Regions from separate parts of the Pseudomonas sp. NPDC089752 genome, predicted to be linked through region 2. Evidence: riboswitches for the same ligand, from Rfam matches in the RefSeq annotation. Region 2 holds a riboswitch; the other holds the start of a gene.

Region 1 (14,661 bases), on a different contig from region 2:
ACCCCCGTTACCTCGCTCAAAGCAGCCTGGAACGCGGCATTACGGCTGGCGTACCAACCGGCGTTGAAGTCAGCAAAACGGTAGAGCTGGCGCTCGTAATGCGCGGGGTAGCCCAACAGATGGCCAATGCCGAAGTACATGCCACCCCGGCGGCTGAACACTTCCTGGCGAATTGTGCCGTCGTAGGTGTAGGGGTAGTCCTTGGCATGTTGCTCGGCAAACTCGACGCTGACCTGCATGGGACCACCGGTGTGCACCGGGTTGAACCCGCCGAGCAAGGTCTTGCCCAGCGGCAGGCGGTCGATGAACTCGTCATACAGCGCGCTCAGCTGCTTTTCGCTGCGCACCGCGAGCAGCCGATGCTGGTAAGTCTGGCCGTTGCCCGATGGCGTATTCAGCGCCCCGTCGACCAGCAGGTGCGGAACATGCAGGCCAGCCGCGCGACGGTCGATCTCGGCGCGGGCGATGCGCCCCAGATTGGGCACCTGCGGGTCGGCATTGAAGGTCGACTCCTGCTCGGTCACCGCCAGCACCGCACACAGGTTGCTCTTGCTTGGCGTGATGCGCTGGGCTTCGAACGCCACCTGGATATCTTTAGCCCAACCCGCGCGGTCCTTGGCCTGGGCCGGCAGCAGGCGCATGAGCTGGGCGCGCACCTGGGCGGGATCGGCTTCGGGCTCTTCCTCGCGACGCCCGGCGCAACCCTGCAACAGTGCCAGGGCCATCAGCCCGGTCGCCAGTAGCCGACCGTTCAGGGTTGGTCACCGACCAGGTAGGTCTTGCTGATATGGCGGAACAGTGGATGGCTGGCGCTGCCCATCAATTCGAACAGGACCATCTCTCGGGTGACGATTTGCGCACCGGCCTGGCGCATGCGCGCAAGCCCTGCTGCCTTGTTCGCCGGGGTACGGCTGTCGCAGGCATCTTCGACCACGAACACCTGCTTGCCCAGGCCCAGCAGGCCGAGCACAGTCTGCAACACGCAGACGTGGGTTTCCATGCCGCAGACGATCACCTGCTCGCGGGCCAACAGGCTCGCAGGCAGGCACCGGGCCGCCACGCAGGAGAAATGGTTCTTTTCCACCACCTCGGCCGCCGGTGCCGCAGCGATCAGTTCAGGCAGGGTATGGCCCAAGCCTTTGGGATATTGTTCGGAGATCACCACCGGCAGCTCCAGTTCGGCACTGGCGGCCAGCAACCAGCGCGCACGGGCGCGGGTGCCCTCGGGGTCGCTCATTGCACCTATGAGTTTTTCCTGGATGTCGACGGCCAGCAGCGTGGCCTTGTGAGGATCGATCAGCATGGTCTGCCTCTTGCCTGGGGAAAGGCCTAGCCTCCCCCAGGCAAGCGGTGACGTCAATCAGGCGCAGAGCCGATGTGGCTCCAGCGACTCTGCCAGTGCAGCGAGGACGCGGTCCTCCTGCTCATGGATGAAGAAGTGGCTGCCAGGGAACATGCGCAAGGTGAACGCGTCCTGGGTTTCCTTGCCCCAGGCCAACAACTGCCCCTCGTTGGCCCGGTCGTCTTCGCCCCCGAACACGTGCAGCGGGCACGCCAAGGCTGGCCGTTGGCGATAGGCATAACGGCCACACAGCAGGAAGTCGGCACGCAGAATCGGCAACGTCAGACTCATCAGCTCTTCATTGGCCAGCACCTCTTCCGGGGTGCCGTTGAGCTCGCGCAACTCAAGCTTCAGCTCGTCGTCGGTCTTGGGGTCGCGCCAGTTCTTGCCGTCATAGTCTTCACGCCGGGTAGGCGCTGCGGTACCACAGGCAAACAGCGCCAGCGGTGGCGGGCAGCCCAGCGCCTGCAACTCGTGGGCGAGCTCGAAGGCCAGCAGCGCGCCCAGGCTATGGCCCAGCAATGCATACGGCGTAGTGGCTGCGTGGCGCTGCTCTTCCGCCAGTTGCCGAGCCAGGGCCTGCATGTCGGTCTGCAGCGGCTCGCCCATGCGCGCGCCGCGCCCGGGCAACTCGACCGGACGAACCTGCAGCCAGGCTGGCAGCTTGCGCCGCCAGCGGCTGTAGACCATGGCGCTGGCCCCGGAATACGGCAGGCACAGCAGATTGAGCGCGGTCACTGTGCGGCAGCGTCGGCCATCTTCTGACGCAGGCTGAGCGGGCGCATGTCGGTCCAGACCTCATCGATGTATGCCAGGCAGTCCTTCTTCAGGCCGCTCTTGCCCACAGCGCGCCAGCCGTTGGGAATCGCCTTGTAGTCGGGCCAGATGGAATATTGCTCTTCGTGGTTGACCACTACCTGGAACTGGATATCGTCGCGGTCGAAAACGGAAGTCATTGCCTGTCTCCTTGAATGAGGTATGCCGTTACGCCCATGGCGCAGGGCGGCTTTCAAATAGACGTTGGCAGCTTCGGAAAAATTAGGGGCGATTGCGCGTGTGCCCAGCCGTCAGGCATCCCTCAGCAAGTCATGGGTATCCAGCAGGCGGAATGCCACGTGCGGATTGCGTTCCAGCCCCCGCCGGATGGCCGCCGGAATCGCTTGCCGGGTCTTGCGGCACAAGCCTGGCTGGACATCGAGTTCGATGACGATACCACGCATGGTGCGCACCTCGTTGTGACCGGGTGCGATGTGCACGCGGATGCCGAGGTTCTCGTACATCCTTGTTTGCAGACGCTGCAGATCCTCCAGATCTTTGAGATTTTCCAGACGTTCGAGCAGGCGCTTTTCCTCCTGACGGGTAAGCAAGAGGATTCGCTGCGCCGCTGGTGGATGCTCAGCCAGCCGTTCGCGGCCGCAGTCACAGGCGCCAGGTGGGCAAGGCTGGCGCAGAGAAGGTGCTGTGCTCATGGGCTAAGCATAAGTCAGAGCTGGCCCAAGCGCTCGCGCAGAAATTCGACAAAACCCTGCACCGGCCTGGCCACTTGTCGATGCTGGGGGTACACCGCCGACAGCTGTAGCGCTGCAGGCGTCCAATCCTGCAGCACCGTCACCAAGCGTCCATCTGCCAGCGCCTGGCCTACTATGAAGGTCGGCAGGTAGGTCACCCCCATTCCGGCAATCGCCGCATCACGCAGCAGCTCGCCATTGTTGGCGCGCATCCGCCCGGTCACCGCAATGGCCTGCACCTTGTTGCCGTTCTTGAACTGCCACTGCACCTGCCGAGAATGCCCATAGGGCAGGCAGTCATGCTCTGCCAGTGCGTCTGGGCGCTGCGGCACACCACGCGCCTCAAGATACCCAGGGCTGGCGCAATACACCCGTTCGACGCTGGCAATCCGCCGCGCGATCAAGCTGGAATCCTCCAGCGCACCAATGCGCAGGGCCAGGTCATAGCCTTCGCCGATCAGGTCCACGGCGCGGTCGCTGAGGTCCACCTCCACATCCACCTGCGGATGCAGGTGCAGGAACTCGGTCAACAGGCAGCCCAGGTGCGATATGGCGAACGACAGTGGCGCACTCAGGCGCAAGGTTCCGCGCAACGCCTGGGTCTGGCCGCTGATGTCATGCTCTACCTGATGCACCTCGCCCAGCAGGCGCAGCGCCGACTGATAGTAATGCTGGCCCAGCGGCGTGGCGTCCAGGCGCCGCGTGGAGCGGTTGAGCAGGCGCACCCCGAGGCGCTCTTCGAGCTGCATCAGGCGCCGGCTGACCGATTGCTTGGACATGCCCAGGCGGTCGGCGGCGGCGGTGAAACTACCGGCTTCCATGACCTGGGCAAAGATGCGCATGTCTTCGTACGGGTTCATTGTCTCGCTCTTGGTGACAGTCAAACGCTTTATAGCCGCTTTTTCCCGCCAGTGCATCTGCTTAATCTACACACAGGTCGCAGCGATGGCCCTGAAGGCCAGGCAAGACGCCCATTACCCACACTTGCACAGAAAAGGATTCGCTCATGAACATTGTCCACAAGACCCTCACCGCCTCCCTCCTCGCCCTGTCCGTGTCCAGCGCCTTCGCCGCTGGCAGCCCAGGCGTCGAACAGCACACCCAGGCCTTCCTCGAAGCCCTGGAAAAAGGCGGCGGCAAACCTTTGGAACAGCTCAGCCCGAAAGACGCCCGCGCCGTGCTGACCGGTGCTCAGGCCTCGGTCAAGGTCGACCTGTCCGGCATCGAGGTGAAGGAACGCACCATCCAGGCCGAAGGCCAGTCGATCAAGCTGCAGGTGGTGCGCCCAGCCAACGTCAAAGGTGAGTTGCCGGTGTTCATGTTCTTCCACGGCGGCGGCTGGGTGCTGGGCGACTTCCCGACGCATCAGCGGCTGATCCGCGATCTGGTGGTGGGCTCCGGCGCGGTGGCGGTCTACGTGGACTACACGCCATCGCCCGAAGCGCACTACCCCACCGCGATCAACCAGGCCTACGCCGCGACCCGCTGGGTGGCCGAGCATGGCAAGGAAATCGGCGTGGACGGCAAGCGCCTGGCCGTGGCCGGCAACAGCGTCGGCGGCAACATGGCGGCGGTGGTCGCACTTAAAGCCAAAGAAGCCGGCACGCCGAAGCTGCGTTTCCAGCTGCTGCTGTGGCCTGTGACCGATGCCAGCTTCGAGACCGGATCGTACAAACAGTTCGCCGAGGGGCACTTCCTCACCACTGGCATGATGAAGTGGTTCTGGGACAACTACACCACCGATGCCAAGGCACGGGAACAGATCTACGCCTCGCCGCTGCGCGCCAGCAGTGAACAGCTCAAGGGCCTGCCTCCGGCGCTGGTACAGACCGCCGAGTTTGATGTGCTGCGGGACGAGGGTGAAGCGTATGCACGCAAGCTGAATGCGGCTGGCGTAAAGGTAACGTCAGTGCGCTACAACGGAATGATCCATGACTATGGGTTGCTGAACCCTCTCCACCAAGTGCCGGAAGTGCAAACGGCCCTGCGTCAAGCAGGCACTGAACTGAAAGTGCACCTTCAGTAACCTTTTCCAACTGTATGGCAGGGCTCAGATGCCCTGCCGGCTCGGGAGATCCGTCATGCTCACTGTTCGTAACGCCCAAGATCGCGGCCTGGCCTTCCACGGCTGGCTGAAATCCTTCCACACCTTTTCCTTCGGCCATTACCGCAACCCCGACGAGCAGGGTTTCTCCGACCTGCTGGTAATCAACGACGACCGGGTCATCGCCGGCAAGGGCTTCGGCGAACACCCGCACCGGGACATGGAAATCTTCTCCTACGTGCTCGAAGGCGCGCTGGAGCACAAGGACACCCTGGGCACAGGCTCGGTGATCCGCCCTGGCGAGGTGCAACTGATGAGTGCCGGACACGGTGTGGCGCACAGCGAGTTCAACCACAGCCAGGCGCAGCCGGTGCATTTTCTGCAGATCTGGATCGTGCCTAACGTGAAGGGCGCTACGCCGCGTTATCAGCAGCAGCACTTCCGTGCCGAGGAGAAGCGTGGCAAGTTGCGGCTGATCATTTCCCCGGATGGCGCTGAGGGGTCGTTGCAGGTACGGCAGAACGCGCGGGTGTACGCCGGGCTGTTCGACGGCGCGGAGCGGGCGAGGCTGACCTTGCCGGAGAACCGCCACGGTTATGTGCATGTGGCGCGGGGCAGTATCGAGCTCAATGGGCAGGTGCTGAATGAGGGTGATGGTGTGCGGGTGCGGCAGGAGCAGCTTCTGGAGTTGAGCAATGGCTTGGATGCGGAGGTGCTGGTGTTTGATCTGCGGCCGCATGAGTTGCCGGGGATGCCATAAGCAGGACTGGCCCCTTCGCGGGGCAAGCCCGCTCCCACAGGTTCACCACAGCCTTCGAGCAAGTGGAGATCCTGTGGGAGCGGGCTTGCCCCGCGAAAGGGCCGGTATTGATCAGCTCAGGGCTCGAACCCTTCAACAATGATGACCTCAGCCTTCGCCACACCCTGGCGATGGCTGCACGCCTCCTGGTACAGATCGGACCGATAGCAGGCCACCGCCTGCTCATACGATTCGAACTCGATCACCACGCTGCGTTGCGGCGTCGGCCGCCCCTCCATCGCCTCGCTCCTTCCGCCCCGCGCCAGTAAGCGCCCGCCAAATGCCACGAAGGCAGCAGGCGCCCGCTGGGTGTACTGCTGATATTGCTCCGGGTCGGTCACGTCGACGTGGGCGATCCAATACGCTTTCATCCGCTGCTCTCCTGTTGCCGAATTATTTATGTATGATGGTATACCATAATAATCACCCCATCACAGTGAGCGTGCAACATGGCCTTCAACAGCATCGAAGAACTCCTCGAGGACTACCGGCAAGGCAAGATGGTCCTGTTGGTGGACGACGAAGATCGGGAAAACGAAGGCGACCTGCTGATCGCCGCCGAGCGCTGTGACGCCCAGGCCATCAACTTCATGGCCCGCGAAGCGCGCGGCCTGATCTGCCTGACCCTGACAGACGAGCACTGTCAGCGCCTGGGCCTGGAGCAGATGGTACCGGCCAACGGCAGCGTGTTCAGCACCGCCTTCACCGTGTCGATCGAGGCCGCCACTGGCGTCACCACCGGCATTTCCGCTGCCGACCGGGCGCGCACCGTGGCGGCGGCGATGGCGGCTGACGCGCGCCCCGAAGACCTGGTACAGCCAGGCCATATCTTCCCCCTGCGCGCCCGCGAAGGCGGTGTGCTGACCCGCGCCGGCCACACCGAAGCGGGTTGCGATCTGGCGCGCCTGGCCGGTTTCGCCCCAGCCTCGGTGATCGTCGAGGTGCTCAACGACGACGGCACCATGGCCCGCCGCCCGGACCTGGAAGTGTTCGCCGCCGCCCACGGCATCAAGATCGGCACCATCGCCGACCTGATCCACTATCGCCTGAGCACCGAGCAGACCATCAAGCGCATCGGCGAACGCGAGCTGCCGACGGTGCATGGCAGCTTCCGCCTGGTCACCTATGAGGACCGTATCGAAGGCGGTGTGCACATGGCCATGGTCATGGGCGATATCCGCCGCGAGCACCCCACCCTGGTGCGCGTGCATGTGATCGACCCCCTGCGCGACCTGGTCGGCGCTGAATATGCCGGGCCGGCCAACTGGACGCTGTGGGCGGCGCTGCAGCGGGTTGCCGAGGAAGGCGCCGGGGTGGTGGTCATTTTGGCCAACCACGAATCGTCTCAGGCACTGCTGGAGCGGGTGCCGCAGCTGACTCAGCCCGTGCGGCCTTACCAGCGCGGGCAGTCGAAGGTGTACTCGGAGGTCGGTACCGGCGCGCAGATTCTTCAAGACCTGGGCGTGGGCAAGCTGCGTCACCTGGGGCCGCCGCTCAAGTATGCGGGGTTGGCGGGATATGAGCTGGAGGTGGTGCAAAGCATCCCGTTCGAGCCCGGGATGTTGAGCTGAAGCGGGCACTTGTGGGAACGGGCTTGCCCCGCGAAGGCGGCAGTGAATCCACCGACGCCTTCGCGGGGCAAGCCCGCTCCCACAGTGTGCCAAGCAGGGTCGAGAGATTAGTGATGGCCGGTCGCCTTATCCTCTTGCCAAAAGCTTGGAATACCATAATATGATATCCCGTAGACCTTAAAATCGCAGGCCGCCGCCTACACTCAAAACGGCCACTGACACTTTGTTTTAGCTGCTCCCCGAATACTGTTGGCGGGCGCACCCAAAAGCCCCGCCTCGAATAACAAAAGCAACGAGGGCGTAACCATGCTGTTGAGCAAACGTGTAACCGCAGTGCTGTCCGCCAGCCTGCTGACCCTGGCATGTCAGGCCGTGCAGGCCGCCGACAGCCTGAATTTCGTCAGCTGGGGTGGGACCACCCAGGACGCCCAGAAAGAGGCATGGGCCGTACCCTTCAGCAAATCGACCGACATCAAAGTCGTCCAGGACGGCCCGACCGACTACGGCAAGCTCAAGGCCATGGTCGAGAGCGGCAACGTGCAATGGGACGTGGTCGACGTGGAAGCCGATTTCGCCCTGCGTGCCGCCAGCGAAGGCCTGCTCGAACCCCTCGATTTCAACCAGATCAAACGCGACAAGATCGACCCACGCTTCGTCAGCGACCACGGCGTCGGCTCGTTCTTCTTCTCGTTCGTGCTCGGCTACAACGAAGGCAAGCTCGGCGCCAACAAGCCGGTGGACTGGACCGCGCTGTTCGACACCAAGACCTACCCCGGCAAACGCGCCCTGTACAAATGGCCAAGCCCCGGCGTGCTGGAGCTGGCCCTGCTGGCCGACGGCGTCGCGCCCGACAAGCTCTACCCGCTGGACCTGGACCGCGCCTTCAAGAAGCTCGACACCATCAAGAAGGACATCGTCTGGTGGGGCGGTGGCGCTCAGTCGCAGCAACTGCTGGCCTCCGGTGAAGCCTCGCTTGGGCAGTTCTGGAACGGCCGCGTCTACGCCCTGCAGCAAGACGGCGCGCCGGTGGGCGTGAGCTGGAAGCAGAATCTGGTCATGGCCGACTTCCTGGTCATCCCCAAAGGCGCCAAGAACAAGGACGCGGCCATGAAGTTCCTGGCCAACGCCAGCAGCGCCGAGGGCCAGGCCGAGTTCGCCAACAAGACCGCCTACGCCCCGGTCAACGTCGACAGCGTCGCCAAGCTCGACAAGGACCTGGCGCAGAACCTGCCGACCGCCTACGCCCAGGACCAGGTCACGCTGGACTTCGCCTACTGGGCCAAGAACGGCCAAGCCATCGCTGCGCGCTGGAATGAGTGGTTGGTCAAATGAAAGTCGCCATCAACGCCCTGCACAATGCGCAAGGTGCCCCCACGGGCACCGGCGCCCCGCAAACCGCACCCCGGCGCGAACCCATGAGCCGGCGCTGGAAAGGCAGCCGTAACCTGCTGCCGGCCTTGCTGTTCCTTGGCCTGTTCTTCTTCGCCCCGCTGATCGGCCTGCTGCTGCGCGGGGTGCTGGAACCCGTGCCGGGGCTGGGCAACTACGAGCAGCTGTTCGCCAACTCGGCCTATGCACGGGTGCTGTTCAACACCTTCTCGGTGGCCGGCGTGGTCACCCTGATCAGCGTGCTGCTGGGCTTCCCGCTGGCCTGGGCGATCACCTTGGTGCCCAACGGCTGGGGCCGCTGGTTGCTGAACATCGTGCTGCTGTCGATGTGGACCAGCCTGCTGGCGCGCACCTACTCGTGGCTGGTACTGCTGCAGAGCTCGGGGGTGATCAACAAGGCGTTGATGGCCATGGGCATCATCGATGCGCCGCTGGAAATGGTGCACAACCTGACCGGCGTGGTGATCGGCATGAGCTACATCATGATCCCGTTCATCGTGCTGCCGCTGCAGGCGACCATGCACGCCATCGACCCGATGGTGCTGCAGGCCGGCTCGATCTGCGGCGCCAGCCCCTGGACCAACTTCTGGAAGGTGTTCCTGCCACTGTGCCGCTCGGGCCTGTTCTCCGGCGCGCTGATGGTGTTCGTGATGTCGCTCGGTTACTACGTCACCCCCGCCCTGCTCGGCGGTGCGCAGAACATGATGCTGCCCGAATTCATCATCCAGCAGGTGCAGTCGTTCCTCAACTGGGGCCTGGCCAGCGCCGCCGCCGCACTGCTGGTGGTGATCACCCTGGTGCTCTTCTACCTGTACCTGAAGCTGCAGCCGGAATCCCCGGTCGGCAACGCGAGGTAATCCGCCATGCTTCTGTCTCCCAATGCCATGGGCCGCCCGCTGCGCACGGGCCTGTACCTGACCACCGGGGTCATCGCGGCGTTCCTGCTGCTGCCGGTGGTGTTCATCATCCTGCTGTCGTTCGGCTCGTCGCAGTGGCTGGTGTTCCCGCCTCCGGGCTGGACCTTCAAGTGGTATGTGCAGTTCTTCGCCAACCCGGAGTGGATGGATGCTGCGCTGGCCAGCCTCAAGGTGGCTGTGCTGACGACCATCGCCGCCGTGCTGCTGGGCCTGCCTACCGCATTTGCCCTGGTGCGTGGCCGTTTCCCCGGCCGCGAGATGCTCTACGGGCTGTTCACCATGCCGATGATCGTGCCGCTGGTGATTATCGCCGTGGCGGTGTACGCACTGTTCCTCAAGCTGGGCTACACCGGCACGCTGTTCGCCTTCGTGGTCAGCCATGTGATCGTCGCCCTGCCCTTCACCATCATCTCGATCATCAACTCGCTGAAACTGTTCGACCAGTCGATCGAAGATGCCGCCGTGATTTGCGGGGCCTCGCGCCTGCAGGCGATCTTCAAGGTGACCTTCCCGGCGATTCGCCCGGGGATGATCGCCGGCGGTCTGTTCGCCTTCCTGGTGTCGTGGGACGAAGTGGTGCTCAGCGTGATGATGGCCAGCCCCGATCTGCAGACCCTGCCCGTGAAAATGTGGACCACCTTGCGCCAGGACCTGAGCCCGGTGATCGCCGTCGCCTCGACGCTGCTGATCGGCCTGTCGCTGTTGGTCATGGTCATCGCCGCCGCCTTGCGCCGGCGCACCGAAGTCAACGCTTGATTGCGCGGAGAAAACAACAATGAGTGCAGTGATCAAAGACAACGCGCACAACAAGACCCTGGTCAGCCTGCGCGGCCTGAACAAGCATTACGGCGACTTCACCGCCGTGGACAACCTCGACCTTGAGATCCAGGACGGCGAGTTCCTCACTTTCCTTGGCTCCAGCGGCTCGGGCAAGTCCACCACCCTGTCGATGCTGGCCGGTTTCGAAACGCCCAGCAGCGGCGAGATCCTGGTCGACGGCCAGTCGCTGGTGAACGTGCCACCGCACAAGCGTGACATCGGCATGGTGTTCCAGCGCTACTCGCTGTTCCCGCACCTGAACGTGCGCGACAACATCGCCTTCCCGTTGGCCATCCGCAAGCTCGGCGCTGCCGAGATCAACAAGCGGGTCGACGCCATGCTCAAGCTGGTGCAACTGGAGAAATTCGCCCATCGCAAGCCCTCGCAGATGTCCGGTGGCCAACAGCAGCGCGTGGCGATTGCCCGTGCGCTGGTGTACGAGCCGCGCATCCTGCTGATGGACGAGCCGCTCGGCGCACTGGACAAGAAACTGCGCGAAGACCTGCAGGACGAACTGCGCCAGCTGCACCGCCGGCTGGGCATCACCATCGTCTACGTGACCCACGACCAGGAAGAAGCCATGCGCCTGTCCCAGCGCATCGCGATCTTCAGCCACGGCAAGATCGTCGGCCTGGGCACCGGTTACGATCTGTACCAGAACCCACCGAACGCCTTCGTCGCCTCATTCCTGGGCAACTCGAACTTCCTGCGTATCAAGGCCAGCAGCCATGGTGCAGGCAGTTTCGAAGGCCAACCGGTGGCGATCCGCCTGACCCCTGGCCTGGCGGCCGGGCAGGATGCGCTGATCATGGTGCGTCCGGAAAAGGCCCTGGCCCTGACCACCGAGCAGGCTGCGCGCGAACCGTTGCCCGCAGGCTGGAACGAGGTCGATGCAAAAGTCGGCGAAGTACTGTTCCTCGGCGAAAGCCAGACCTGCCATGTGATGACCCCGGGCGGCACCGAACTGACGGTGAAGGCGCTGTCGGCTGCTGGCATGCCAATGCAACCGGGCGATACCGTGAAGGTGCGCTGGGCGGTGGCCGATGCCTGCATCTACACCGAATGGGCCGAAAGCGACCTGAGCAAGTCGGCCGGGGCGCACTGATCACCACGGCAGGTAAATGATTGACGCGCGCCCCGACCAGTGGTCAGATGCGCGCCAGTTTCAGGTGTCCTGCGCCGCCGTGCGCAGGGTGAAACGGGAAGCCGGTGCGTCGTGGTCCACGACAAGTCCGGCGCTGCCCCCGCAACGGTAAGCGAGTGAGGCCTTCGACACACCACTGTGCGCATGCATGGGAAGGTGAAGGCGTCATGACCCTCGCAAGCCCGGAGACCGGCCTGAAGCTTCACTTGGCAACCCGCGGTGGGCGGGCGCAGGCCGGTATCTGCGTGCGCGCCTGCGTGCGCGGTTGTGCCTTTGCGTGTTTTCCACCGGGATCCATTCATTCCTGCAGTCAGTGGAAAGACATGTCCCGTTTCTTCAAGCTTCACCCGCTGGCGGCCTGCCTGGCCGTCGCCCTGCCAGCCCTGGCCGATGACCACGACAACGCCGTCCTGGCACTACCCTCCACGGCCATCACCGACACCCACGATGAGCAGCACGTCGACCTTGCCACGCCGACCCAGGCCGGCTCACGGCTGAACCTCAGCGCCCTGGAAACCCCGGCCAGCACCAGCAACATCACCGCCGAAGAGATCCAGCAACGCAACAACCTTACCGTGCAGGACGCCGTGACCCGCTCGCCGGGCATCACCTTCGTCGGCAGCCCCGGCGATGGCGGCACCGGCTTGTCGGCCCGTGGCTTTACCGGCCACGGCTCGGTGATGACGCTGTTCGACGGCGCACGCCTGTATACCGGTGCCGGCACCCAGACCTTTCCGGTCGACCCGTGGATGGTCGAGCGCATCGATGTGATCCGCGGCCCAGCCTCGGTGCTGTATGGCGAAGGCGCCACCGGTGCGGTCATCAACGTGATCCCGAAGAAGCCCTTCAGCGGCGACATCCGCAACCACGTGCGCCTGGGCTACGGCTCCTGGGACCGCCAGCAACTGGGCCTGGACAGCGGCGGCAGCCTCAGCGAGCGCCTGAGCTACCGCCTGACCCTCAACCAGCAGGCCGGCAACGGCTGGGTCGACCGCACCGACTCGCGCAGCCTGGCCCTCAGCGCCGCGCTGCGTTTCGACGCCAGCGACGACCTGAGCTTCACCCTGGCCCATGAGCGTGGCGACGCCGAGCCCGCCAACTACTACGGCACGCCGCTGATCGACGGCCACTACCGCAGCAGCCTGCGCAAGAAGAACTACAACATCCAGAATGACCAGCAGCGCTACCACGACGAGTGGACCCGCTTCACCACCGGTTGGACGATCAACGACCAGCTCAGCGCCAGCAACCAGCTCTACTACATCAAGAGCCGCCGCCACTGGCGCAACGCCGAGGACTACAGCTGGGACGCCGACCGTGAGCAGCTGCTGCGCCAGAGCTACCTGGAGATCAAGCACAACCAGGAACAGATCGGCGACCGCCAGACTTTCACCTTCGACCATTCGCTGTTCGGCCTGGCGAGCAAGACCGTGGTCGGCGCCGAGTACAACAAGGTGCGCTTCAACGTCGACAGCAACTCGCCGTACAACGATGTGGGCGGCGACTACATCGACCCGTGGCAGCCGGCGCCGGGGTACTTCCACAGCGACTCGCCGACCCGTCCGCAAACCCTGTCCACCACCCACACCTTCGCCCTGTTCGCCGAGAACCGCCTGCAACTGACCGAGCGCCTGTCGTTGGTGACCGGCGTGCGGCGCGACCAGAACCACATCGACCGCGACAATCTCACCAACGATACCCGCAGCGACCGCAGCCTGAACGGCGGCAACTGGCGCGCCGGGCTGGTGTTCGCCGCCACCGACAACCTGTCGCTGTACGGCCAGTACTCAACGAGCGAGGACGGGGTGAACAACCTGGTCAGCCTCAGCCCGACGCAGATGAACTACGACCTGACCGAGTCGAAGCAGACCGAACTGGGCCTCAAGCAGCGCTTCTGGGACGGTCGAGGCGAGTGGACACTGGCCGCCTTCCACATCGTCAAGAAAAAGCTGCTGGTGGATGACCCGCTGACCCATGAAAAACAGCAGGCCGGGCAGCAGACTTCCGATGGCCTGGAGGCGACCCTGGAGCTGGCCTTGCCGCAGCAGTGGCAAGTGTCAGCCAATGCCTCGCTGGTGCGCGCCAAGTACGATGACTTCGACGAGCTGGTCGGCGGCGTGCCCCAGGACCGCGCCGGCAACCGCCCGGCTAACGTGCCACGGCGCACTGCCAACCTGTGGCTAAGCAAGGGCTTCGGCCAGCAGGTCGAGGCCGGTATTGGCGCGCGCTATGTGGACGAGCGTTATGCCAACACGGCCAACACCCAGAGCGCGCCGGGGTATACCGTGGTCGATGCCAATATCGGCTGGCAGGTGCTGCCGGATGTGCGCTTGGGGTTGCAGGTGAACAACCTGTTCGACCGGGAGTATGTGGCGTCGGCGTTCAGTGGTACGCAGTGGATCATGGGTGTGCCGCGGTCGTACTTTGCGACGGTGGATTACAGCTTCTGATGTGAGTCGGCTTTACCGGCCTCTTCGCGGGCAAGCCCGCTCCCACAGGATCTCCGCTGTCTCGCGATCAGTGATGCACCTGTGGGAGCGGGCTTGCCCGCGAAAGGGCCGGTATGAACAACACAAAAACACCTTTCTACTCAAATGAAATAGTTATAAGATAACGTTTCATTTGACATTCATTCCTGCCTGCGACTCTCCATGACAAGCGCCACCCCCACCCTGCTCACCCAGCGCCTACAGAGCATCGACGCCCTACGCGGTCTGGTAATCCTCTTCATGCTGCTCGACCACGTCCGCGAGACGTTCTTCCTCCACCGCCAGGTCAGCGACCCGATGACCATCGACGCCACCGACCCGACGCTGTTCGCCAGCCGCACCCTGGCCCACCTGTGCGCGCCGGTGTTCGTGCTGCTCACGGGCCTGTCGGCCTGGCTGTACGGCGAGAAGTACCAGGGCCGCAGCGATGTTTCGGCGTTCCTGTTCAAGCGCGGCCTGTTCCTGGTGGTGCTGGAGCTCACCCTGGTCAACTTCGCCTGGACCTTCCAGCTGCCGCCCAGCGTGATCTACCTGCAGGTGATCTGGGCCATCGGCGTCAGCATGATCGCCCTGTCGCTGCTGGTGTGGCTGCCGCGCCCTGTTCTGCTGGCCGTCGGTGCCGTGATCATCGCTGGCCAC
Region 2 (14,661 bases):
GACGAATGCGCCAATGCCGGCATCCAGGCAGCGACGTACATACAGGTCGGTGGCTTGGCCGGTCAATACCATGATCTTGGGGGCGTGTTCGAGCTGCTGCAGGCGCTTGATCACTTCCATGCCGTCCAGTCCAGGTAGGCCGATGTCCAGGACCACCACATCAGGTTGCAGCTTGCGAGCTACCTGAGCCACTTCGCTACCGTTGTCGACTTCACCAATGACTTGAAAGCGCTCGCGCTCAAGCAGCATGCGTACGGCAAATCGAACGGTAGAGTGGTCGTCGACGATCAGCACGGTTGTCATGAAGATAACTCCTGTCGGAATGTGGGCCAATTCCCTGAGCTAATCAGGAATACGTCTGCAAGATCTTTCTGCAGCGCAGCACGATACGACCATTCCGACGCCTTGGTAATGGCGAGTATAGATCTGTTGACTAATGATGTTGGCGTTGTTGAAAAATCCTACAAAAATGCCTGAAAACAGGCATCTTTGGATCGACTTCGATGTTATCTGCAATGATTGGTTACTTGCAGGCGGTGTGGGATTTCAGAACGCGCTGAGTAGAAGCGGGATTGTTGTGCAACGCCTGGCCGACGCGGGCGGGGCGTTGCAGCAGCTGGCCGGTACAATTGGGGCAGCGGCCGTGGAAGCGGGTTTCGGCACAAAGGCGGCAGAACGTGCATTCGAACGAGCAGATCAGCGCATCAGGGCTATCGCCCGGCAGATCAGCATTGCAGCATTCGCAATTAGGGCGTAGCGCCAGCATGGGCATGACTCCAGTCCGTGGTCAGGAACCTGGAGTCTGCTCCGGCCATTGGGCACTTGGCAACGGTTAGTCGGCTGGCCGATAGAGGTGTGCATGGCCGGCGCGATACAGGGCGGATGCGGCGAACGGCGCGTCTCCCAACACGTGGCCAACGAGGATCAAGGCGGTGCGACGAAAGCCCTTGGCGGCGACTTGCTCGACGATGTCGCCGAGGGTGCCGCGCACCCAGTCCTGGTCCGGCCAGGTCGCGCGGTGCACCACGGCCACAGGGCAGCCGCTGCCGTAATGGGGCAGGAGTTCGTCGACGATGCGTGCCAGGTGCTTGACCCCGAGGTGGATGGCCAAGGTGCTGCCATGCCGGGCAAGATCGCCCAGTTGTTCCCCGGCAGGCATCGGTGAGCTGTCGCCGTAACGGGTGAGGATGACGGTCTGCGCCACCTCGGGCAGGGTCAGCTCGCAGCCCAGCAAGGCGGCGCTGGCAGCGGTGGCCGTCACCCCAGGGATGATCTGGTAGTCGATACCCAGCTCGCGCAGGTGGCGGATCTGCTCGCCGATGGCTCCATACAAGCTGGGGTCGCCACTGTGCACGCGGGCCACGTCCTGGCCTTTTGCATGCGCTGTGCGCATGGCGTCGATGATCTGTTCCAGATGCAGTTCAGCACTGTTGATGAGCGTTTCGGCCTGGTGGCCTTCGAGTACAGCGGCGGGTACCAAGGAGCCGGCATAGATGATCACCGGGCATTGACGGATCAGGCGTTGCCCTTTGACCGTTATCAGCTCGGGGTCACCGGGGCCGGCGCCAATGAAGTAGACCGTCATGAAAAATCCTTGGATGTTGCGATTATTCGCCGCAGGCGAGGGCGAGGGTAGCGGCGCCGAGCGTTTGCCGTGGCACCCGCAGCTGGGTACTGCCGTGATTGAGCTGCGCCAGCGCCAGCGCCGTGCTCTCCGCAACGCCCCAGCAGCCACTGTGGGCAAAGGCTTGCGCGGAGCGATGGCTGAGCAAGGGCTCGAACGCCTGGAGCTGGTTGGCGTAGAAGATCACCAATGGCAGGTTGTGACGTTTGGCGAGTTGTAGCAGGCCAGGCTCGTCGGCTTTCAAGGCGATACTGGCGATGCCCTGCAAGGCTGACAGCGCCAGGCCATGGTTGTCCAGTGCTTGGCGCAGCAGGGTGTCGAGAATGTCCACCGGGCAGCCCCGGCGGCAACCGAAGCCGGCGTACAGCGCCAGCTGCGGTTGTTCGCTGGCCATCACGCCTGGCTGGAGCGGCGATACAGCCAGGCACTGAGCAGCCCCAGGGCCAGCCAGAAGGCGGCATTGGTCAGCCACGAAGCGATCTTGAACTGAGTTTCCAGGGCTTCGGGGGCCAGACTTGCGTGAACTTCGGGCTGTGGTGCGCCGATGACATGGGGCATCACCAGCAATACCACGCCCAGCGCCTTGAGCAGCCAGTGCCGGGCAAATACCAGCAGGGCCAGGCCGGCAGCTGTGCTGGCAGCAGTACCGATCCACCAACTCTGACGCAGGCCGAGGTCGGCGGCGGCAGTACCGGGCAGCTCGGGCGGCAGGCCCAGCGTGGGCGCCAGGCAGAACACGGCGAAGCCAGCCAGGCCCCAGAGCGCACCGGTGCCAACGCGGCCAGGCTCGCGCAGGCTGTAAAGGGCAGCGAGTATCAGTGCGAAGCCGACGGCGACGACCAGATTGCCACCGGTGGTGGAGAGGATGCGCTGCCAGCCGTCTTCTGGCGACCAGGCCTCTTCGCTGTGTTCATGCCCGGCGGCATGTTCATGGGCAACGGCTGCTTCACCGTCATGGCTGTGCTGCTCGACGGCAGGCGCCGCCGATTCGTAGGTTTCCGCCTGCAGAATCAACGGAGCCACCCAGAAACTTTGCAACAGGGTAAGCAGCAAGGCTGCAAGCAGGCCGCTGAACCCGGCGGTGCGGGCAATACGCTTGATCATGGGGCGGTCTCAGTGGCAGGGGAAGGCGGCGCTGTGGCGGGTGTCATGCGCGGCATTGTGCACGGCTTCGAGGTGCGAAAAACCGGCGAAGTAGACCAGGCACAGGCCCAGCAAGCTGGCGGCGGCGGCGATGACCACGCGCTGGCTGAGGGTGACGGGAGTGGCGATAGCGTGCTTGGTGCTGGTGATGGGCATGACGCGTTCCTCTGCTTTGCTTTTGTATGGGCAACGGGGCACAGGCGAGCGCGACAACCCCGGACCTCAAGGCCCAGGGGAATGCGACAGCGCCCGCCCACCGCGGGGTGTTCATGAACGCCAGGCCGGTCTCCGGGCTTGCGAGGAGGAGCAGGGCTCCTGATAAAGCGTCACCTTCCCATGCCGTACTGCGTGGCACAGTGGTCCAGACGTTTCACTCGCTTACCGTTGCGGGGGCAGCACCGGGTTTGTCGCGCCCTGGTGGGGGCCTGCGACGCACCGGTTTCCCGTTTCACCCCCGTGGGGGCACCTGAACGCGAGGTGTAAGGAGAGCACGGGGGAGGGTTTGCGTCAATTGGTTGGGGGCGGTGTGTTCGCTTGAGATTTGTATTGCCCTTGAGATCGAGCGCCGCCGCGCGGCGCATCGCGGATGAATCCGCTCCTACGGTCTACCCACGGCCATTTGTGGCAACGGCGGCCGTGGTGGCCTGTAGGAGCGGATTCATCCGCGATGCGCCGCGGGCGGCGCTCGATCTACAGACCAATACAAATCTCAAGCCATGAGTTGACCATCCCCACCCCCCCGCGTAGCCTTGCCGCTTCGAGGTTCTTCGGCCACGCCGAAGCTAAGACGGGAACGCGGTACAAGCCGCGGCTGCCCCCCGCAACTGTAAGCACCGAAACGGATCGACACAGCCACTGCGCCCAGACGCGGGAAGGCGTCATCCCGCCAGCCCTGTTCAAAGAGGGGCCGGAACGGTGCAAGCCAGGAGACCTGCCTCGCAACGTTTTCGACTTTCAACCGGGCGGGGTGATCCGGTGGCGAACGAGCCCGGCCATCTGGCCCGCGGCTTTCGTCCCGCATGCCCGCGCCATCCTGCCAAGGGCAACGCGACATGAAAACACTGGCCAAGCTCCCCGTCACCATCGTCACCGGCTTCCTCGGCTCGGGCAAGACCACCTTGCTCCGGCACATGCTCGACAACGCCCAGGGCCGCCGCATCGCAGTGATCGTCAACGAATTCGGCGAACTCGGCATCGACGGCGAAATCCTCAAGCAGTGCAGCATCGGCTGCACCGAGGAAGAGGCGAGCGGCCGCGTCTATGAGTTGGCCAACGGCTGCCTGTGCTGCACCGTGCAGGAAGAGTTCTTCCCGGTGATGCGCGAACTGGTGGCGCGCCGCAGCGACCTTGATCACATTCTCATCGAAACCAGCGGTCTGGCCCTGCCCAAACCGCTGGTGCAAGCTTTCCAGTGGCCGGAAATCCGCAACGCCTGCACCGTTGATGCGGTCATTACCGTCGTCGACAGCCCAGCCGTAGCCGCCGGCACCTTCGCCGCCTACCCGGACCAGGTCGATGCCCAGCGCAAGCTCGACCCCAACTTGGACCATGAATCGCCCCTGCATGAATTGTTCGCCGATCAGTTGGCCAGCGCCGACCTGGTGGTGCTGAACAAAGCCGACCTGATCGGCGCCGAGGGCCTGGCCAAAGTACGCGCTGAGGTTGCTGAAGAACTGCCGCCAGCGGTCAAGGTGATCGAAGCCAGCAGCGGGCGCTTGCCGCTGGAAGTGCTGCTGGGCGTGGGCGCCGAGTCGGAGGCGCACATCGATGGCCGCCGTACTCACCATGACTCGCACCACGACGGCGACGATCATGACGATCACGACCATGACGCCTTCGATTCCATTTCCATCGACCTGCCTGAAGCTGACGAAGCCCTGTTGCTCGATGCGCTGACCCAGTTGGTGGTGGAGTTCGGCATCCTGCGCGCCAAGGGCTTCGCGGCCATCCCCGGCAAGCCGATGCGCCTGCTGGTACAGGGTGTGGGCACCCGCTTCGACAAGCATTTCGACCGCGCCTGGCGCGCCGACGAGCCGCGCATCACCCGCCTGGTGCTGATTGGCCAGGACCTCGATGCCGCGCAACTGGAAGCGCGCCTGCGCCAAGCCCTGGGCGCCTGACCCATGCACCTGCTGCGGACCCAGCCCGGCGGCTTCGTGCCGGACGACAGCATCGCCGACCTCGGCCAGACGCCCGCCGAACTGGTGATCCTCTGCAGCGGCGATTCGCACCTGGCCCTGCTCGCCGAAACCGCCGAGCAACTGCCGGATGACTACCCCAGCCTGCGCCTGGCCAACCCCATGCAAGTGCAAAACCACGCCTCGGTCGACTTGTACGTCGACGAGGTCCTGCGCCATGCCAAGGTGATCCTGGTGTCGTTGCACGGCGGCGTCGGCTACTGGCGCTATGGGGTCGAGCAATTGGTCGAACTGGCCTCGCGCGGCGTACAGTTGATCCTGGTGCCCGGTGACGATCGTCCCGACCCCGAGCTGACCGGCCTTGGCACGGTCACGGGCGAGCCGGCCGAGCGCCTGTGGCATTACTTGCGCCAAGGTGGCAAGGCCAATGCCGTCAACCTGTTCAAGTGCCTGGCCAATCAGTGGCTGGGCCGCGATTACAGCTGGGATGCGCCGCAGCCATTGCCACGCACCTCGGTCTACCATCCGCACATCCCCGCAGCCGCCCTGGAGGACTGGTACGCCCAGTGGCACCCGGAACATCCGGTGGCGCCGCTGCTGTTCTACCGCTCGCACCTGCAGGCGGCCAACACCGCGTTCATAGACGTTTTCTGCGAACGGCTGCTGGCCGCTGGGCTCAACCCGTTGCCGATCGCCGTCGCCAGTCTCAAGGAAAGCGCCTGCCTGGAGCAGGTTGAAGGTTGGCTGGATGAAGTAGGCGCCGAGGTGCTGATCAACACGACAGGCTTTGCCCTGTCCAGCCCGGAATGTCCCAACCTGCGACCGTTCCGGCGCGACATCCCGGTGCTGCAGGCGATTTGCGCGCAGGACAACCAGCCCGGCTGGGAGGCCAGCGAGCAGGGCCTTGGTGCCCGCGACCTGGCCATGCACATTGCCCTGCCAGAACTGGATGGGCGCATCATCACGCGCCCGGTGAGCTTCAAGGACATGGCCTGGCGCAGTGAGCGCAGCCAGTCCGACGTGGTCTGCTACCGCGCCCATCCCGAGCGCATGGACTTCGTCGCCGAACTGGCACGGCGTTGGGTCGAGCTGGCGCGCCTGCCCAATGGGCAGAAACGCGTGGCGCTGGTGCTGGCCAACTACCCGACCCGTGATGGGCGCATCGGCAACGGCGTTGGGCTGGATACCCCTGCGGCGGCTCTGAATATCCTCAAAGCCCTGCAAGCCGAAGGCTACCCGCTGGCCGAACTGCCCAGCAGCGGCACGCAGCTGATTCATCAGCTGCTTGGCGGTGTCACCAACGATCTCGAACACCTCGACCAGCGCCCCTGCGCGCAGAGTCTGAGCATGGCGGATTACCAGGCCGCCTTCGACCGCCTGCCCGAAGCGAACCGCCAGGCTGTTCTGGAACGTTGGGGCCCGCCCGAGCAGGACCCGATGTACCGCAGCGGCCGTCTGATGGTCGCCGGCCTGCGTTTTGGCCTGACCTTCGTTGGTATCCAGCCGGCGCGTGGCTATCAAGTGGACCCCAGTGCCGTGTACCACGACCCGGACCTGGTGCCGCCACATGGCTACCTGGCGTTCCATTTCTGGCTGCGCCATGCCTACGCCGCCGATGCGGTCATCCATGTCGGCAAGCACGGCAACCTCGAATGGCTGCCCGGCAAGGGCGTCGGCCTGTCCGCCCAGTGCTGGCCCGATGCGCTGCTGGGCCCGCTGCCGAATATCTACCCGTTCATCGTCAACGACCCGGGCGAGGGGGCCCAGGCCAAGCGCCGCACCCAAGCGGTAATCATCGACCATCTGATGCCGCCGCTGACGCGTGCCGAAACCTACGGGCCACTGCGCCATCTGGAGCAACTGGCCGATGAATTCTACGAAGCGCAGATGCTCGACCCACGGCGCGCCCGGGAACTGCAGGGCGACATTCTTGACCTGGTGAAGGCCAACCACATCGACCGTGAACTGCAGCTGGAAGGCCAGTTGGATGATGCCGCCGTGTGGCTGCCGCGCCTGGATACCTACCTGTGCGACCTCAAGGAATCGCAGATTCGCGACGGTTTGCATGTGTTCGGCGAGTCCCCACAAGCGCGCTTGCGCATTGACACCTTGCTCGCCCTGCTGCGGGTCGAACGCGGCGATGGCCGCGGCGGCAATGCCAGCTTGCTGCGCTCGCTCGCCAAGGCCATGGCGCTGGGCTTCGACCCGTTGGACTGCGACCTCGGGCAGGCCTGGGCTGGCCCACGTCCTGCACTGCTGCAAACCATCAGCGAAGCCGCGTGGCGCACCTGCGGTGACACCCGCGAGCGCCTTGAGTTGCTGGCGCTGCAGATTATCGAGCAAGCGCTCAACGGTACCCTTCAGTTGCCCGTCGAGACCCACTGGCAGCCAGTACACGAGGTGGTGCAAGCCTTGCTGGAGCAGGTAGCGCCCAACCTGGACGCTTGCGGTGCGGCTGAAATCAACGGGCTGCTTGCAGCCCTGGCCGGGCGCTTCGTGCCGGCCGGCCCCAGCGGAGCACCTAGCCGTGGGCGCCTGGATGTACTGCCCACCGGCCGCAACTTCTATACCGTGGATGTGCGCAACTTGCCCACCACCACAGCCTGGCGCCTGGGTTTCGCCTCGGCCAACCTGATCCTCGAACGCCATCTGCAGGACCACGGCGATCACTTGCGCCAGCTCGGCCTGTCGGTGTGGGGCACCGCGACCATGCGCACGGGCGGCGACGACATTGCCCAGGCCATGGCGCTGATGGGTGTGCGGCCAGTGTGGGCCACCGGCAGCCAGCGCGTCGACGATTTCGAGATTCTGCCGTTGAGCCTGCTCGACCGCCCACGGGTGGACGTGACCCTGAGGGTATCGGGCTTCTTCCGCGATGCCTTCGGCAACCTGATTCGCCTGTTCGATGCGGCCGTGCAGGCGGTGGCGGCGCTGGACGAACCGGATGATGCCAACCCACTCGCCGCGCGGGTGCGCAGCGAGCGTGCAGCCCTGCAAGCGCAAGGTGTGGAGGCTGAACAAGCTGCACGCCAGGCCGGTTGGCGTGTATTCGGGGCCAAGCCCGGTGCCTATGGTGCCGGGGTGCAGAATGCCATTGATGGTCGCCTGTGGCACAGCCGTGATGACCTGGCCGAGGTGTACCTCAACCATGGCGGCTACGCCTATGGCGCCAGCGACGAAGGCACACCGGCGCGGGCTCAGTTCGCCCGGCGCCTGGGGCAAGTGCAGGCGGTCCTGCAGAATCAGGACAACCACGAGCACGACCTGCTCGACTCCAATGACTATTACCAGTTCCAGGGGGGCATGCTGGCCGCCTCCGAGACCTTGTCGGGCAGCGCAGTGGCCAGTTATCACGGCGATCACAGCCAGGTGGACCGGCCACGCATCCGCACCCTGAAGGAAGAGCTTAACCGCGTCATCCGCGCCCGCGCCTTGAACCCCAAGTGGATCGACGGCGCCAAGCGCCATGGCTATAAAGGTGCGTTCGAACTGGCGGCTACGGTCGACAACCTGTTCGCCTTCGACGCGACCACGCACCTGATCGACGACCATCATTACCAGTCGCTGGCCGATGCCTATGTGCTCGACCCGGCGACTCGCAATTTCATGCGCGAGCACAACCCCGAGGCCTTGCGTGACCTCACCGAGCGTCTGCTCGAGGCCCAGCAGCGCGGCCTCTGGGAAGCCCCTGGCGAATACCGCGAAGCCCTGGAAGAGCAATTGCTCGACGGCGAGGAACAGGCTTGAAATGAGTGAACCCGTGCAGTTTCCCCTGGCGGCCGTGGTCGGCGCCGAAGCGCTCAAGCTTGCCCTGTGCCTGACCGCCATCGATCCGAAGATCGGCGGGGTCCTGATAGAGGGGCCGCGTGGCATGGCCAAAAGTACCTTGGCTCGCGGCCTGGCCGACCTGCTGGGCGAGGGGCCGTTCGTGACCTTGCCGCTGGGCGCCAGCGAAGAACGTCTGGTCGGCACACTCGACCTCGATGCCGCGCTGGGGCAGGGCAAGGCGCAGTTTTCACCGGGCGTACTGGCTCAGGCCGATGGTGGCGTGCTGTATGTCGATGAAGTCAACCTGCTGCCCGACACATTGGTCGATCTGTTGCTGGACGTGGCTGCCAGCGGCACCAACCGCGTCGAGCGTGATGGCATTTCCCATCGACACAGTGCGCGCTTCGTCCTGATCGGCACCATGAACCCCGAAGAAGGCGAATTGCGCCCGCAACTGCTCGACCGTTTTGGCCTGAACGTTGTGCTCGAAGGTTTGCCCGAACCCGCTGCGCGTCAGCAGATCATTCGACGTCGTCTGGCCTTCGACACCGATCCGCAGGCCTTCTGTGAACAATGGGCCGAGGCTCAGGCGCAGTTGCGGGGGCGCTGCCAGGCAGCCCGGCAGGCCCTGGCGGCGATTGCACTGGATGATCAGGCCCTGGCCTGGATTACCGAGCGTTGCTTTGCCGCCGGGGTCGACGGTTTGCGTGCCGACCTGGTCTGGTTGCGTGCCGCGCGTGCCCACTGCGCCTGGCGCGGCGGCGAGGCCATCGAAGAGGGTGATGTCGAGGCGGTGGCGGAGTTCGCCCTGCGCCATCGCCGTCGTCACTCACCTGCCATCGAGCCGCCTTCGGCGCCACCTCCGGCAGGCGGGCAGGATCAACCGGGTCAGGGCGGGCAGGGCGATTGGGGCGCGCTGCCCGCCCAGCCAGTCGCCAGTGGGGCCCGGCGCGAGGTGCCGAACTGGGCAAAAAAGCCCTGAGCATCCGCCCTCCCGGCAACAAGGTGGCGGATGCCATGCCCATTATCGGTAAAGCGTCTGGCGGCAGCCGTGGCCGTGCGCGTGCGGCGCAAACGGGGCGGGTGGCCTGGCTTGCGACCTTGCTCAAAGGGCGCCCGCGCCTGCGCCAGGACCTTTGCTGGCAGCAGCGCCAGGTTCAGAGCGCAGAATTGTGGCTGGTCATTGTCGATGCCTCGGCTTCTACCCGTCGCCATCAGGCGCTGGCACAGAGCAAAGGCGTGTTGGCCGAGTTGTTCGACCAGGCCTACCGACAGCGTGCTCGACTGGCGTTGCTGACCGCCAGTGGCGGAGCGCCGCAGTGGCAACGTCATGGCCTGAAAGCCTCGGCTTCACTGCAGCCTTGGTTACAAGCCTTGAGTGCCGGTGGCGGGACACCGTTGATCGCTGCTCTGGAGCAAGCCAGGCGCTGGTTGCATGCTCGGCAAAAGGCTCATCCACATGAATTGCAGCGTTGCCTGGTGTTTACCGATGGCCGCTTGCAGCGCTGGAATGCCGTGCAACCCATGCCCTGCGCGACAGTGCTGATAGACATGGAATTGGCGCCAGTTCGCCTGGGCAGAGCGCGGCAATTGGCCACCGCGTTACAGGCCGATTACCAGCATCTTGAGCAATGCAAGGTAAAGGAATGAGTCACGTCGCCCATGACTGCCGCGACACTATGTCGCAATTGAAAAGTTGCCATGAAGGCAACGAAAAAGTTGCAAAAGTGCGTGCTCGGCACGCACTTGCAGGCAGTCATTGATATTACTTGGGCATCGACCAGGGTTGCAGGTCATAGCCTTTCTGGCACAGTTCGGCACGCACTTCCTCGATCAGACTGGCCCATTGTGCCGGGTCGGAATAGATATGCGAGGACACTTGCTTGCTGCCGATACGGGTGCTGGTCCGGTCGATCACTGCCAGGCTCAACTCACCGGTACCATTGGGCGCATCCCAGGCGACGCACTGGAAGGGTTCGAAGGCGTGGTCGGCGATCAGCAAGGCTTCGTTGACACGGAGCGGTGCATTCATGGTTCGGTCTCTCTATGGTCCCAAACATCGAAATTCAAGTCCGCTTTACTGCAACGTCGCTTCAAGGTATCGCGATCTGCAGCGCGGGGTTATTTGTACTGATGCTCCAAGTTAGGGGTGAAGTCACACAGCCTTTGTAAATTTTTAGCGGCGAGACGATTTTTTATTGCGTCACGCCGCCTGTGACGCTGATTGAATTCAAAAATTCCTGACCCACCGAAATGCGACAGCATTGGGCAGACAGACGGTAGTGGGCGCCATCATGTTCGTTGCTACTGTTAAACAGGCGCCGCAACTTGCTGTTTTCACGTAAAAAACCACAATTTGGCGCCAAGGAACGGTCATGCACGAAACCGCCTCCCTACGCCGCTTGCTCATCGTCGATCCCTGCGACGATTGCCACCGTCTGCTGCCGGGCCTTGAAAGTGCCGGCTGGGATGTTCACAGCTGTAGCCTGGACCTGGCCTTGGAGCATCGCTGTGATATCGGCTTGCTGCGCTTGCAGGAGTCGCACCTGCGCCATCCGGATGCGGTCAAGGACATGATCAAACGCAGCAATACCGAATGGATCGCGGTGCTCAATGGTGAGCAACTGCGGATGCAGAACGTCGGTGACTTTGTCTGTGAGTGGTTTTTCGACTTCCATACCCTGCCGTTCGACGTTTCCCGTGTGATGGTCACGCTCGGTCGGGCCTTTGGCATGGCGCGCCTGCGGGGCAAAGGGACGGTGCCGATCGATGGGCTGGAGGACGAATTGCTGGGTGACAGCCGGCCGATTCTCGAATTACGCAAGCTGCTGGGTAAGTTGGCACCCACTGAATCGCCGGTGTTGATCCGCGGTGAGAGCGGCACCGGCAAGGAGTTGGTCGCACGTACCCTGCACCGGCAGTCACAACGCTGCGAAAAGCCGTTTATCGCGATCAATTGCGGCGCGATCCCCGAACATCTCATACAGTCGGAGCTGTTCGGCCATGAAAAGGGGGCGTTTACCGGTGCGCATCAGCGTAAGGTCGGGCGGATCGAAGCGGCCCATGGCGGTACCCTGTTCCTCGATGAAATTGGCGACCTGCCGCTGGAGTTGCAAGCCAATTTATTGCGTTTTCTTCAGGAAAAACACATCGAGCGGGTCGGTGGCAGCCAACCGATCCCGGTCGATGTGCGGGTACTGGCAGCAACGCATGTGGACCTCGAGCGCGCCATCGAACAAGGGCGCTTTCGCGAGGACCTGTATTACCGGCTCAACGTACTGCAGGTGGTGACTGCGCCGCTGCGTGACCGGCATGGCGACCTGTCGATGCTGGCCAACCATTTCTCGCACTTCTACAGCCTGGAGACAGGCCGCCGGCCACGCACGTTCAGTGACCATGCATTGGCCGCGATGGGCCGCCACAACTGGCCAGGCAATGTGCGGGAGCTGGCCAACCGGGTGCGCCGCGGGTTGGTGCTGGCCGAGGGCAGACAGATCGAGGCTCAGGACCTCGGCCTGCATGTTTTGGAGCAGGAAGAACAGCCCTTGGGCACGCTCGAAGACTACAAGCACCGTGCCGAGCGCCAGGCGTTGTGTGACGTGTTGGACCGTCATAGCAACAACATGAGCATCGCCGCCAAGGTGCTTGGGGTGTCGCGGCCTACCTTCTACCGGCTGCTGCACAAGCACCAGATTCGCTGACCCCTCCGAGCAGAGGCAGGCAACGCCTGTCGGTCAGCTCGATTGGGCGATGTGCCCGTCCGACAATTCTTCAACGGTTGCCTCCTCATCCGGCAACGCCGTAATTACGCTGAAATCGCTGATCTCGACCTGACCGCCGCCATACCCCAGCAGGTGGAAGGAAAACGCTTTGCGTACCGTCGGGTTATCGAAACCGAACTCGAGTTCCAGCGGCATGTCGGTGGTTACCCGAATCTCCTCGGGCAAGCCCAGCGGCACGTCCTGTTCGCGCTCCTTGGCCTTGAGCTGGATATAGGCGGCGTGTTGCGGATCGAGTGCGCGTACCTTGACCCGCACTCGGGTGCGTGTGCCTTCTGGCATTTCCATGTACTGCGCGCCAATCAGGTTATCTGCCCAGTCGTCGCGGATCCGTGCCTGGAGCTGAATGGCCGAGGGGCCGCCGAACTGGTAGCGCAGGTTCAGAGGAGTCTGCAACAGGGACTGGTCAAGGACGGCAGCGAGGGCGCCCAGCTGTGGGCCCAGGTTGCGGTCACCGGCACCCAGGAACTTCGCCTGATCGGCAATGAACCCTTCGCTGGCATAGCGGCGGCAGCGTTGCTGGAAGTCGCATTCGGTGAACACACCTTGGCCATTGTGATAGCGCAGCATGCCGTTGGTGTAGGCGATCATCTCCCGGCCAGTGTCGTAGTCGCGGAACATCGAACGCCCGGCCAACGCCATCGGTATCGGCAGTGCGAAGTAGTCGAGCAGAGAGTTGGCCAGATCAACGTGGCCATAGGTGCCGCGTTTGATCTGCGGCAGTTGCGCCTGTTCGGGCGCCAGGGTCAGGTTGAAGCCCCAGGACGATGCCAGCCGTACACCGTCGATACCGTGGGATTCATCTGAAGTCACCACCACCAGCGTGTCTTTGAGCACCCCCTGGCGCTCAAGGTTGTCGAGGAACGTGCCGATCGCATCGTCCAGGTAAGCCACCGCTGCCTGCTTGGCGGTGTCGTAACGTTGCAGGTACTCGGTAGGCGCAGAGTAGGGTTGATGCGTGCCCACGGTCAGCAGCGTGAGCATCCATGGACGTTCCTGCTGCCGTAGATGGCCCACGTAATCCAGCGCCCCTTCGAAGAATGCCCGGTCATCCTTGCCCCAAGGGAACTCCAGGTAATTTTCATTGCTGAACCACTCCAGACCATGCACCGAATCGAAGCCGATGTGCGGCATGATCCGGTCTTTGGCCATGAAGCGCAGGCCCGCACCCTGGAGGTAATGGGTGGTAAAACCTGCCTCGCGCAACTGAGCTGGCAAGCACGACTGGTTGCGCTGCTGCTGGGTGAGCAGCTCCATGCCTTTGGGCGTGCCATTGGCCAGTTTGTCGTAGTCGCCGCACAACATGGCGTACAGGCCACGGATGGTCTGGTGGGTATGCAGCACGTAGTCAGGGGTGTTCATGCCGCGCTCGGCCCAGCGGCTGAGGTTGGGCATCAGGTCTTCGTCAAAGCGGCTGTGCAATGCCTGACGGTTGGGCCTTACATAGGCGCCGGGAATGCCTTCTACGGTAATCACCAGCAGATTGCGCGCGCTACCGGGGGCATCGAGCAGCTTCTGGCCATGCAGGTCGGCTTGGGTCAGCCCGCCGCTGGGTAGCGGGGTGACCGGGGGCGTTTGCCCGGCCCAGTCCAAGGCCCGCTGCTGCAGGACCGTGGCACCGGCGGAGAGGAGTTGGTGGGGGAGGTTGTACTGTCGCCATTGGTCGGCATCGGACGGCGCAAGGTTTTGGCTGCCCCAGTGCACGGCGAACAGTGCCAGCGTGCAGGCCAGAGTCTTGAGCCCTACCGGAATGCCGCGATGGCCTCGGCTGTGCCAGGCCGCCATCGCCCAGGCCAGCAAACCAGCGCCCATGACCCAGGGCAGCCAGGCATGGGCCAGGCTGCCGCCGGTGGAGTTTTCCATGAATTGCGGATCGAACAGGTAACCCAGGTCAGCACTGTTTGGCAGCCGGCCGACAGCGCTGACCAGCTCGGCCGACGCCACCCACAACGCAGCCCACGCCAGCAGTACCGGCAACGCCAGCCACCAGGGGCGACGGTGCAGCAGTAGAACCAGCAGGCCGCCAATGGCGAGGTCGGAGAGGTAGCCCAACGGGTTGGACCAACCCAGCAGGGCGCGCGCAGCCAGGGGAATCACCAGCACCAGGGTCACCAGGGCGACGAGCCGGGCATGCGGGTGGCCAAGCAGGTTCTTCACGAAAACTTTCCTTAATTGCCGTTAAACCGTCACATATCTGTGCGCGATGATA

The links. Region 2 has a riboswitch for cobalamin ahead of ACIPZF_RS22120 (CbtB-domain containing protein). Riboswitches for the same ligand answer to the same signal wherever they lie in the genome.
Region 1: it holds a riboswitch for cobalamin, as region 2 does, so the genes downstream of both, ACIPZF_RS19405 (TonB-dependent receptor) here and ACIPZF_RS22120 (CbtB-domain containing protein) in region 2, are expected to answer to the same signal.

The regions. Positions count from the first base shown of each region.
Region 1 covers NZ_JBIVGP010000011.1:159,049-173,709, reverse strand. The annotation lists gene ACIPZF_RS19475 (DUF1615 domain-containing protein) at 1-725, opposite strand, end outside; gene ACIPZF_RS19470 (hydrolase) at 752-1,303, opposite strand; gene ACIPZF_RS19465 (thioesterase II family protein) at 1,361-2,080, opposite strand; gene ACIPZF_RS19460 (MbtH family protein) at 2,077-2,298, opposite strand; gene ACIPZF_RS19455 (hypothetical protein) at 2,410-2,811, opposite strand; gene ACIPZF_RS19450 (LysR family transcriptional regulator) at 2,826-3,710, opposite strand; gene ACIPZF_RS19445 (alpha/beta hydrolase) at 3,857-4,876, shown strand; gene ACIPZF_RS19440 (pirin family protein) at 4,932-5,654, shown strand; gene ACIPZF_RS19435 (DUF1330 domain-containing protein) at 5,771-6,064, opposite strand; gene ribBA (bifunctional 3,4-dihydroxy-2-butanone-4-phosphate synthase/GTP cyclohydrolase II) at 6,143-7,264, shown strand; gene ACIPZF_RS19425 (ABC transporter substrate-binding protein) at 7,571-8,596, shown strand; gene ACIPZF_RS19420 (ABC transporter permease) at 8,593-9,510, shown strand; gene ACIPZF_RS19415 (ABC transporter permease) at 9,517-10,326, shown strand; gene ACIPZF_RS19410 (ABC transporter ATP-binding protein) at 10,346-11,494, shown strand; cobalamin riboswitch at 11,540-11,746, shown strand; gene ACIPZF_RS19405 (TonB-dependent receptor) at 11,857-13,983, shown strand; gene ACIPZF_RS19400 (DUF1624 domain-containing protein) at 14,185-14,661, shown strand, end outside.
Region 2 covers NZ_JBIVGP010000015.1:75,862-90,522, forward strand. The annotation lists gene ACIPZF_RS22095 (response regulator) at 1-303, opposite strand, end outside; gene ACIPZF_RS22100 (DUF1272 domain-containing protein) at 524-766, opposite strand; gene cobM (precorrin-4 C(11)-methyltransferase) at 833-1,585, opposite strand; gene ACIPZF_RS22110 (cobalamin biosynthesis protein) at 1,608-2,018, opposite strand; gene ACIPZF_RS22115 (CbtA family protein) at 2,018-2,728, opposite strand; gene ACIPZF_RS22120 (CbtB-domain containing protein) at 2,738-2,923, opposite strand; cobalamin riboswitch at 3,029-3,252, opposite strand; cobalamin riboswitch at 3,511-3,721, shown strand; gene cobW (cobalamin biosynthesis protein CobW) at 3,820-4,887, shown strand; gene cobN (cobaltochelatase subunit CobN) at 4,891-8,652, shown strand; gene ACIPZF_RS22135 (ATP-binding protein) at 8,654-9,655, shown strand; gene ACIPZF_RS22140 (VWA domain-containing protein) at 9,691-10,323, shown strand; gene ACIPZF_RS22145 (hypothetical protein) at 10,439-10,705, opposite strand; gene ACIPZF_RS22150 (sigma 54-interacting transcriptional regulator) at 11,049-12,374, shown strand; gene ACIPZF_RS22155 (LTA synthase family protein) at 12,408-14,609, opposite strand.